DNA from 3 places in the Lacticaseibacillus huelsenbergensis genome. Region 3 is predicted to be linked to each of the others. Evidence: predicted binding sites of a transcription regulator. Region 3 holds the regulator's gene; each other region holds the start of a gene.
The links. The regulator HrcA, encoded in region 3, represses chaperone genes, less so after heat shock. The targets are predictions, from matches to a motif close to TTAGCACTCNNNNNNNNNGAGTGCTAA.
Positions count from the first base shown of each region.

Region 1: clpP (ATP-dependent Clp endopeptidase proteolytic subunit ClpP) is a predicted target of HrcA. The motif match lies at 1,814-1,840, and genes of this name have one in related genera.
Region 2: LHUE1_RS04795 (Hsp20/alpha crystallin family protein) is a predicted target of HrcA. The motif match lies at 2,283-2,309, and genes of this name have one in related genera.

Region 1 covers NZ_CP120687.1:2,184,751-2,188,033, reverse strand. The annotation lists gene LHUE1_RS10100 (sugar-binding transcriptional regulator) at 1-161, opposite strand, end outside; tRNA gene LHUE1_RS10095 (tRNA-Arg) at 720-791, opposite strand; gene clpP (ATP-dependent Clp endopeptidase proteolytic subunit ClpP) at 1,198-1,788, opposite strand; gene LHUE1_RS10085 (MarR family winged helix-turn-helix transcriptional regulator) at 1,906-2,361, opposite strand; gene whiA (DNA-binding protein WhiA) at 2,662-3,283, opposite strand, start outside.
Region 2 covers NZ_CP120687.1:1,069,987-1,073,269, forward strand. The annotation lists gene LHUE1_RS04790 (heavy metal translocating P-type ATPase) at 1-1,161, opposite strand, end outside; gene LHUE1_RS04795 (Hsp20/alpha crystallin family protein) at 1,642-2,082, opposite strand; gene LHUE1_RS04800 (iron-sulfur cluster biosynthesis family protein) at 2,378-2,782, opposite strand.
Region 3 covers NZ_CP120687.1:2,816,352-2,819,634, forward strand. The annotation lists gene dnaK (molecular chaperone DnaK) at 1-614, opposite strand, end outside; gene grpE (nucleotide exchange factor GrpE) at 645-1,238, opposite strand; gene hrcA (heat-inducible transcriptional repressor HrcA) at 1,306-2,352, opposite strand; gene hemW (radical SAM family heme chaperone HemW) at 2,511-3,283, opposite strand, start outside.

The sequences.
Region 1 (3,283 bases), 630 kb from region 3:
TCTGTACGTAACGCGCGTTCTGAAATCTTCATCTGTTCGGCTAACGTTCGCCGACCAACCGGTGCCATCCAGTTAATAAATTGAAGGACCTGATAGCGTTTAGTGACGACGCCCATCAGATCAGGCGCGATCGCTTTGAGCCACGCAAGTTCAGTATGCATAAGGCACGTCCTTCTTTAATGGGTCATTTCACGTCCCTCCGAGTCGTTTGCCGACCCAGCAAGCTGAAAAAAATTAGGAACCCAACGTTTGCTGTTTTCCCTTACCAACAAAACCAATTGTAGCAGGGGTTCCGCTTTATCGCAAGTCTGTTGCCTAAATCGTCTCAAAGTAATCACAAAACCGGCTAAGTTTGAACATCTACTTCAAGAATGATTCAAACGTTCGGCATTTACCAGTTTCGGCAACCTCGCTGCGGCTTTTTGATATCAGGGGTTTCGGCTTGCTTCTAATGAAATTTTCATGCACTGTATTTCGGTCTATTTCAACAGCCTACACACAGCCAGTCATGGGTTCTTTCATCACTGCTTGTTCTGTTTTGAGCATTTTTCAAGCGAAACTGCTATTTGGTGAGGGAGCGATTTCATTTGGCGTTTTCTTAGCTTAAAAAGGGCTATGCTGATCAGCGACATTTGCGTCCTACAAACACATTATGGCAAACAAAAAGCCCGCCATAGCGGACTTTTCTATTTTCGGTATTTTCCATATGACTGGAATTCTGCGCAGCCCGGGAGTCGAACCCGGATTTCGAGAACCGGAATCTCACGTGCGATCCATTACACTAACCGCGCAAGTACCTAATTATATTACTCAATCAGGGGGCAATTTGCAAGTCTTTTTATGTAGAGCGTGAGCAGGAGCGCTTAGAAATCGGAGTGTAAGTGGCCTCAAGCCTAAATGGCTGGTCTTTGGCCATTTAGGCTTGAGGTCCTTACACGTAGATTTCTGCGACTGTGAGCGCGTTTTTGCGTCGGAGAACTTCAGTCACGGTCTGCACCATTGCGACCAAGGTCCTTACACGCAGGTTTCTGGCCCAGTGAGCGCGTTTCGGAACCGGATTGCCCCCAAACCTTATTTTTTCACTGCCTATACTGATTCATTCTCGGCGGTTATCCTCAAATTCCTTCTACCCGTCCTTCCACTCCCACGAAAAAAACACACCGCTAACCAAAGCGGTGTGCCAATTCGTTTAAACCTTTATTTTTGATTATTCTTATTAACCAGAATATCATCAATCAAGCCGTAATCCTTGGCTTCCTGAGCGCTCATATAGTGATCACGTTCAGTATCCTTCTTGATTTGCTCAACTGTCTGACCTGTTGCATCGGCCAGGATCTGGTTCATCTTTTTACGTGTCTTCAAAATTTCTTCGGCCGCAATTTCGATTTCGGTTTGCTGACCTTGGGCACCACCTGAAGGCTGATGGATTAAAATGGTCGAATTCGGCAAAGCAAAGCGTTTGCCTTTCGTGCCACCGGCTAACAGGACAGATGCCATGGATGCAGCCATCCCAATAGCAATGGTCTGAACATCGGACTTGATGAAGTTCATGGTATCAAGCATCGCCAAGCCGCTGGTGATCACACCACCGGGACTGTTGATGTAAAGGTAAATGTCCTTTTCAGAATCCTGTGCATCAAGAAAAAGTAACTGGGCGATGACCGAGTTTGCCATTTGATCGTTTACTTCACCGGACAACATGATGATCCGGTCTTTTAATAGACGTGAGTAAATGTCGTAAGCACGTTCGCCACGACTGGTTTGTTCAACGACGGTAGGTACTAGCATGTCCTAACCTCCTGAAAATCGTTTTTTAGCACTCTTTAAAGTACAGTGCTAAGTATACTGCTAAAGTCAAATAAGGTCAAAGATTTTAATCACAATCTTTGACCTTATAAAAATCGTTCAGACTTGTGGGTAGGCGTCGTCAGCGATAGCACTCAGATGCTCATCGACACGCGTTACCTCAGTCTTGATACGATCATATTCAGTTTGCGGCAAATTCATCAATTCCATGCAGGAGCCAACATGTTCAAAAATCTCGTCGCGAGCGTCCAAAGCCTTTTGCGTCAAGCTAACATCAACGCGACGTTCATCTTCGGTTGATCGTTTGCGGCTGATCCAGCCATCTTTTTCCAGACGCTTCATTAATGGTGTCAAAGTACCGCTGTCCAACTCAAGTGTTTGGCCCACCTGCTTAACCGACATCGTGCCGTGTTCATACAGCGACAGCAACGTAATGTACTGCGGATAAGTCAACTTAAATGGCGCCAATGCCTGAGCATAGAAATGATTATATTGTTTCTGTGCCTTGTAAATTGCAAAACAAAGTTGTTCATTTAATGTGATCGGTTTGACCATAGTGCTTCCTCCTAAAACCTAAGCAACAATTGTATCCCGCTGAACGTGACAATTACCACTTCATCTGGTAATAACATCACTGCAAATCCGAATGTAAACTGACTCATGTTTCTTGTCGTGGCACTCGTCAACCAGCGCACTGCCGGACAGTTTTTAGCGTCCTAAAAGTGGCAGCCGGGTCGTTCAAACGCCTACATCAAATAACTTGATGTCGGTTACATTGTACACGATTATCTTGAGGAAACAAAGGCATTATCTTATAAATATGACTTTTTGCTTATCTTGCAATTATCATAGCTGCTAGGCATCTTCCGGTTGCTGGTAACCCTCAGCAATCTGATTGAGTTTGCGCAACCGATGATTGACGCCTGACTTCGAAATTGTCCCACCCGGAACCATGGCACCCAACTCCTGCAACGAGACATCCGGATGGGCTAAGCGCAAAACGGCAATTTCGCGCAGTTTGGTTGGCAGATTATCCAACCCCACATGATCTTTAAGATAGTTGATATTCTCAATTTGTTTCTGGGCCGCATCAATGGTTTTGTTCATATTCGCCGTTTCGCAATTAACGAGGCGGTTCACCGAGTTACGCATATCGCGCACAATCCGGACATCTTCGAACTTAAGCATCGCATTCGTTGCCCCGATCACCTGCAGGAAATCCGCGATTTTTTCGGCTTCTTTTAAATAAACAATATAGCCGCTTCGGCGTTCGACGGTACGCGCATTCAGGTTGAAATGATTCATCATTTTCAAAATGCCGGCATTGTGATCGGCATATAATGAATAAATTTCCAGGTGATAGCGCGATGTTTCCGGATTATTCACCGATCCGCCGGCTAAAAAAGCGCCGCGCAAGTACGAACGCATCCGTTGTGGTTCTTCCAAAACCGTTGCTGGGACCGTCGTCGAAATCGCC
Region 2 (3,283 bases), 1.3 Mb from region 3:
CTCTGCTTTACCGACCTTAACCTTGTGGCCGTCAACCGTCGCATTCACCCCGAAACTGGTGGCTTCGGAAACATCGGTCGCTGGCAGACGGTCAGCAACCGGCACAGCATCGGTCAGGGACCGCGCCAAAATGTGGGTTGACTGACCTTCTGCGCTCGCCGCCAAGTTCAACAATTCATCTTGTGAGAAACCTGCTTGTGGCAAGATCGCCGCCACTTTTAAAATACCGCGCGTCACCGTACCGGTTTTATCAAACGCAAACGTCCGGGCATCACTAAGTTTTTCAAGTGTGGTGCCTGACTTGACGATAATCCCGTTACGACTGTTGCGGCTCATGCCGGAGACCATCGCAATCGGTGCCGCCAAAATCAGCGGACATGGCGAAGCAACAACGAGCACTTGGGCAAACCGAACCGGATCGCCTGACAAGTACCAGCCTAGACCGGCAATCACATAAGCGATCAAAGTGAACGGTACCGCATAGCGATCGGCCATCCGGACAAAATGCGCCGGCCGTGCTTCTGATTCCTTAACTAATTTGATAATCCCTTGATACTGACTATCTTCGGCACGCTGGGTAACTTTAACGGTTAACGCAGCATCACCGTTAATTGTCCCGGACATGATATCCGTACCTGCGTTTTTGGCAACTGGTTTAGACTCACCGGTTAAACTGGCTTCATCGACCAAACTCTCGCCTGCCAAAACCGTACCATCGACTGGAACAACTTCCCGCGGCTTAACCAAGATCGTTTCACCGACTTGGACCGCATCAACATCAACATCTTCAACGTGACCATCAACCATCCGATGAGCCGTTGTCGGTGCATTTTCCAACAACTGTTTCAATTCGCTGCTGGCTTTTGTCGCAGCAAAATCTTCCAGCGCATCGCCACCGGTTAACATGAGCAACACAATCATCGATGCCCAGTACTGACCGACTGCCAACGTTGCGACAACCGCCGTAATGGCTAATAAGTCCACCCCAAAGTTACCGGACCGAATTGTTTTCACCATGCCCCCGAACATAATCAAGGCGATAATCGACCCCATCACCGTGATTAGCCCCTGAGCAATCAATGGCTGTTTTAATACGAACGCAAAGACCAGCGCAACGGCACTTACAGCGAGCACCATCATTAACTGCCAGTTCTTCTTCATTGTTGCCACTCCCTTTTCCTAAGTACCTTAATTATAACCATTACAATCTGAAAAAGCAATCCTTTTTAGAACGAATATAATCTGGCTTGGAAAATGTTTTTCACGCAACGCCCAATTCAGCTTGGACTAACTTACTGGGAAAGATCCCGTTAACACCGCGCCCTTTTGCCGCTTTAACGGTAATGATGTACCCGGTTTATTTTTTGGCATCCCTAATATTTACCTTCCATTATACGCCTTTGCAGGTAAAAGATTCGCGGATTGAAGCTTATTTGTGCGTCAATTTCACATGGGATTGGGAATGGTTCGAAAGAATCCGCTGCCAAGATGGTCTCTGAATCTTATACGTGACACTTCTGCTTTCGATAACGCGCTCCCCGGCGCAGGGGTCGGCTCACGCTCACACGAAAAAAAGATTCCCACCGGTTTCCCGATGAGAATCTTTGTCGTGACTTGTGTTGCTAGGCAAACAGATTCGAATTAGTCAATCGTGATCTGATGGCTTCCTTCTTGATCGCCTGTCAACTTAGGCAGATCAATCGTCAAGACACCATCAGTGACTTTAGCGCTGATCTTACCCTCATCAACATTTGGCAACCGATAGCTGCGGCTCATCCGACCATAGCTGCGTTCAGACATCAGCATATTGCCTTCGTTGTCTGAATGATCGGCTTGCTCTTCATGCTTAACCGCAACACTCAGAATGCCATGATCGTAACTCAGATTAATGTTTGGCTTCTCGATACCGGGAACATCTACCTTCACAACATATGACTTGTCATTTTCCTGAATATCCGTTTTCAGCAGGCGACTGCTATCACCGCCACGACTCGGCGTGAAGCTGTCAAAAATATGCCGTCCTAAATCATTGAAGAATGGATCATCCAACCAATCATTGCGCCGCATAAGATCATTAGCCATCATCGAAAACTTCCTTTCAATATAGTGAGCGTGAGCAGGAGCGCTTAGAAATCGGAGTGTAAGCGGCTTCAGACGTGAATGGCTGAACTTTGGCCATTTACGTCTGAAGTCCTTACACGGAGATTTCTGCGACTGCGAACGCGTTATGGACATTGACGTCATTGCTGTTCCCTTAGAACACATAAAGTATAACACAAAAATTAGCACTCGTCATGCACGAGTGCTAATTTTTGTTCTTCTAACCTTTGCTAACTCACAGTTTCTGCTCTTGGAACTCGCAACAACGATCCGCTATTTAGCAAATCTTGCCGCCCAAGGATTTCATTTCTTCACGCCGCTTGTCATCGGATTGCGGTTTTGCCGTCACGTGGTTCAGTGTCACCGCGCCGTCCAAAATGCCGCTATCATCGCGCAAAGCTAACGAAGCATTCTTGAAATCAAGCGTTAGCCCGCTGCCGAAATAATCTGTCTCCGGATCACCGGTCGTCAAGTTGAAACCGGCGTCGTTTTCTAGCGGCAGTGCATAATCCTGATCGTCCGTATCCGTCACGACAATTTGGTACTTATTGCCAATGGCACAGGAACCGCCTAATTTGGAATACTTACTCGAACCATCATCCAATGCCAGGAACAAATGTTGATCCTTGGCAACATGGTTGTTCAAATAAGTCACCGCAGCTGGTTTGATCGTGATCTTCATGTTGGACCATCCTTTCAAATACATTGTGCACAACTTATTTACCATCTTTATGGTATCCAGTTTGTCCCCAGAAGTCAAATTCCGAGTTTTTCGCAATCAACAACAGGTTGTCCACACGGGTTATCCACATGTGCGTAACTTGACACCCAAAATATAGTATGAAGAACTGGAATTGACACCAAATAGACGATTCGAAAAATTCAAGTAAAAAATTTTTCGAACGCAGTCATCCACAGTTTTTAATCGTTCGATTTCACAAACTTCAGCGCACCAATCCCGCTCCCATGGCTGGGAACAAACGTTTTGTCACAAGTAAAAAAAGTTTATCCACAAGTTATCCCCAGATCGGTGGACAACTTAATCACACCCGAAAATCTTAGTTATGAACAGTATCCACAGAGTTATCCACAGGTCAATGAGCACTTTTACCAAAAAGTTACCCACTCTTGACAAAACTTTTTCTTGAACTTTTCCACAGGTTATTCGCTAAACTTTCGTTAA
Region 3 (3,283 bases):
TTATCAAAATCATCCCCGCCCAAATGGGTATCGCCATTGGTTGACAGAACTTCAAAGACGCCATCACCTAATTGCAGAATGGAAACATCAAAGGTCCCACCGCCAAGGTCATAAACCAGAATCTTTTCATCCTTGTCGCCTTTGTCCAAGCCATAAGCCAATGCTGAGGCGGTTGGTTCGTTGATGATCCGCTGTACATTCAAACCGGCAATTTTACCGGCATCCTTGGTAGCCTGACGTTGGCTGTCATTGAAGTAAGCCGGCACGGTAATAACGGCATCCTTAACCGGTTCGCCCAGATAGTCTTCAGAAAATTTCTTGATGTATTGCAGAATCATCGCTGAAATTTCCTGAGGGGTGTATTCCTTGTCGCCAACCTTAACTTTGTAGTTGGCTTCGCCCATGTGGCGTTTGATCGAAACAATCGTGTCCGGGTTGGTAATTGCCTGACGCTTGGCAACTTCACCGACTTGAATTTCACCATCTTTAAACGCAACAACAGACGGTGTGGTCCGATTGCCTTCAGGATTTGTAATGATCTTTGGCTGATTGCCTTCCAAAACCGCAACAGCTGAGTTGGTGGTTCCTAAGTCAATACCAATAACTTTACTCATATTGTTATACCTTCTTTATTTTCAGTTTAATTATTTAGCAACAACGACCATAGCAGGGCGTAAAACGCGATCTTTGAGATAATACCCTTTTTGCAGGACCTGCGCGACAGTATCAGCTGCGTGTTTGTCATCAGCCGCGACTGTTTGTACGGCCTGTTGGGTATTCGGATCAAATTTTTCGCCTGTGCCATCAATGGCAGTGATGCCGTTCTCTTTCAAAGCGCGTTCCAAGTGGTCATAAACCATCTGGACACCCTTTTTCAATGAAGCAGCACTATCATCTTTGGCCTCGGTTGCAAGCGCACGTTCAAGATTATCGACAACTGGCAAAATCGCCTTTGCTAACTTCTGGCCGTCATACTTCAGCAGTTTCTGTTGCTCTTTTTCGAACCGATGATTCATATTTTGAATTTCCGCGGCTGCCCGCAGATATTTATCTTCGAATTCATCACGTTCTTTTTTCAACTGCTCGCCATCATGTTGGCTGCTTTTTAGTTGATCATTGAGATCAGCGATGCTTTCTTTCAGAATGTCTTCTTTAAGCGAAGATCCTGACGCTTCAGCAGGTTGTTTTGCCTGTTTGGCGGTATCTGCTGCAGTTTGCTTTGCTTTTTTTTCTGCCATGGTATCCTCCCTTTAAACCATATTTGCTGGCATTCATGGATCCACACTAACAAATATTTTTTAATTTTTATTGATCAAAGTTGGCATAATAATCCGTCAACCGTTTTGCCAGCTCTTCACGGAAAACATCCAGCAGTCCGATCATTTTCGAATAAGGCATCTGCGTCGGGCCTAGCAAGGCGATCATCCCGGTGCCGTGGTCACCAACATCGTAGCTAGCGGTGATTAAACTGAGGTTGGCCAAATCAATTGGCTTAAGCTCTGGACCCAAGCGTACTTGAACCGGCGTTTGACGAATCGGTCCGCCAAGCAGTTCCGTCAGATCACCGTGATCAGCGTCAATCAATGACATAATCTTTTTCAGTTCATGGATATCGGAATCGCCTAGGTAATCCATCAGATTCAACCGCCCGCCAACGTAAAAGCGCTCGGAAGCAGCAGATTTCAAAACGTTACCGAAGATATCCAAGAAGCCTTCAGGACTGGTCAGATACTGCATTAACATCGAAGGCACATCGGTTTTCAGCCGCTGTGCAACTTGAATTAGTGGCAGTCCAACGAGTTGATCATTGACAATTCGAATCGCCTTTTCGAGCTCATCGGATGAGATGTTTTGCGATACGGTAAAGACCTGGTTTTCAATGTTACCGTTATTCGTGACCAAAATCGCCATGACTTGGTGATTGCCTAATGGAACAAGGCGAAAACCTGTCAGCTTGATATTGGTTACTTCAGGTCCCAAGCTAATGGCCGTGTAACTCGTCAGATTAGACAAAATTTGCGCACTTTGCGCAACAATCTCATCCATCTTATTGTATCGCTGGCTAAATGCCTGCTTGATAGTCGCCAGTTCTTGATGCGAAACACGCACCGGTTCAACAAGGTGATCGAGATAATAACGATAGCCTTGCGTTGACGGTACGCGCCCGGAACTGCTGTGGGTCTTGGTGATCAAACCGGCATCTTCTAGCGACGCCATATCATTACGGATTGTGGCGGAACTGACATGAATGGGCAGCTCGCGCATCAATCGCTTTGAACCAACCGGCTCTCCGCTTTCAGTAAACAGGCGGATGATTTCTTTTAAGACGAGCACTTGCCGTTTCGTCAACATTTTCTCACCTCACCTTTAGCACTCGTTTCGCACGAGTGCTAATACACTGAATAATATACCAAGCACTGTTAGCAAAGTCAAGGCGACATTGCTAAAATCTTCAGTGTTTTCGGTGTTTCTAGCCAGTGGCGGCCATTTTTTCAAGAAAAAAGAGCCGTTTAAATAAGCGGCTCGTCAAGCAAAAACTGTTGAAAGACTTCGTTGCCTAAAAACTTGCCCTTGTTGGTCAGCCGAATGAAACCATCATCGCGCTGTAACAAGCCTTGGCTTTCCAACTCAGGTACGGTCTCGCCATAAACGGCATCAACGGTCAGATGATAGCGCTGATAGAAGCGTTTTTCACTTACGCCGCGCATGGTTCGCAAGCCAAGGAACATTTCTTCTTCAATTTGTTCGGAAACCGGAACCAAATGATGGGCCAAAACCGGTAAATGATCGGTGTGAAGCGGCGTTAGGTACTGTTTGATCGGACCATAATTGTGATACCGATCGCGCCCAAGATAACCAAACGCACCAGCTCCAAAGCCGAAGTACTTGTCATTTTGCCAGTAAAGCAGATTGTGTTGGCATTGATAACCATCTTTGGCAAAATTACTGATTTCATATTGATGTCTGCCGTGTGCCTCCATTAGATCAATGGCATCCTGATACATATCGGCTTCGACATCCTGCGTTGGCAAGCGCAATTTGCCTTGGCGCATCAAATTATAAAAGATGGTTTTCCGTTCAAGAATGAGTGAATACGTCGAATAATGCGGTAAATTTAAATCGAGGGCTTTTTGTAGACTATTTAAAAAATCGTCCCGGCTTTGATCAGGTAATCGGAAAATCAAATCAATCGACAGATTATCAAAACCGACTTTTCTGGCGTTGGCAATCGCGACATACACGTCCTTGGCGCGATGAATCCGTCCGATCCGTTTGAGGACAT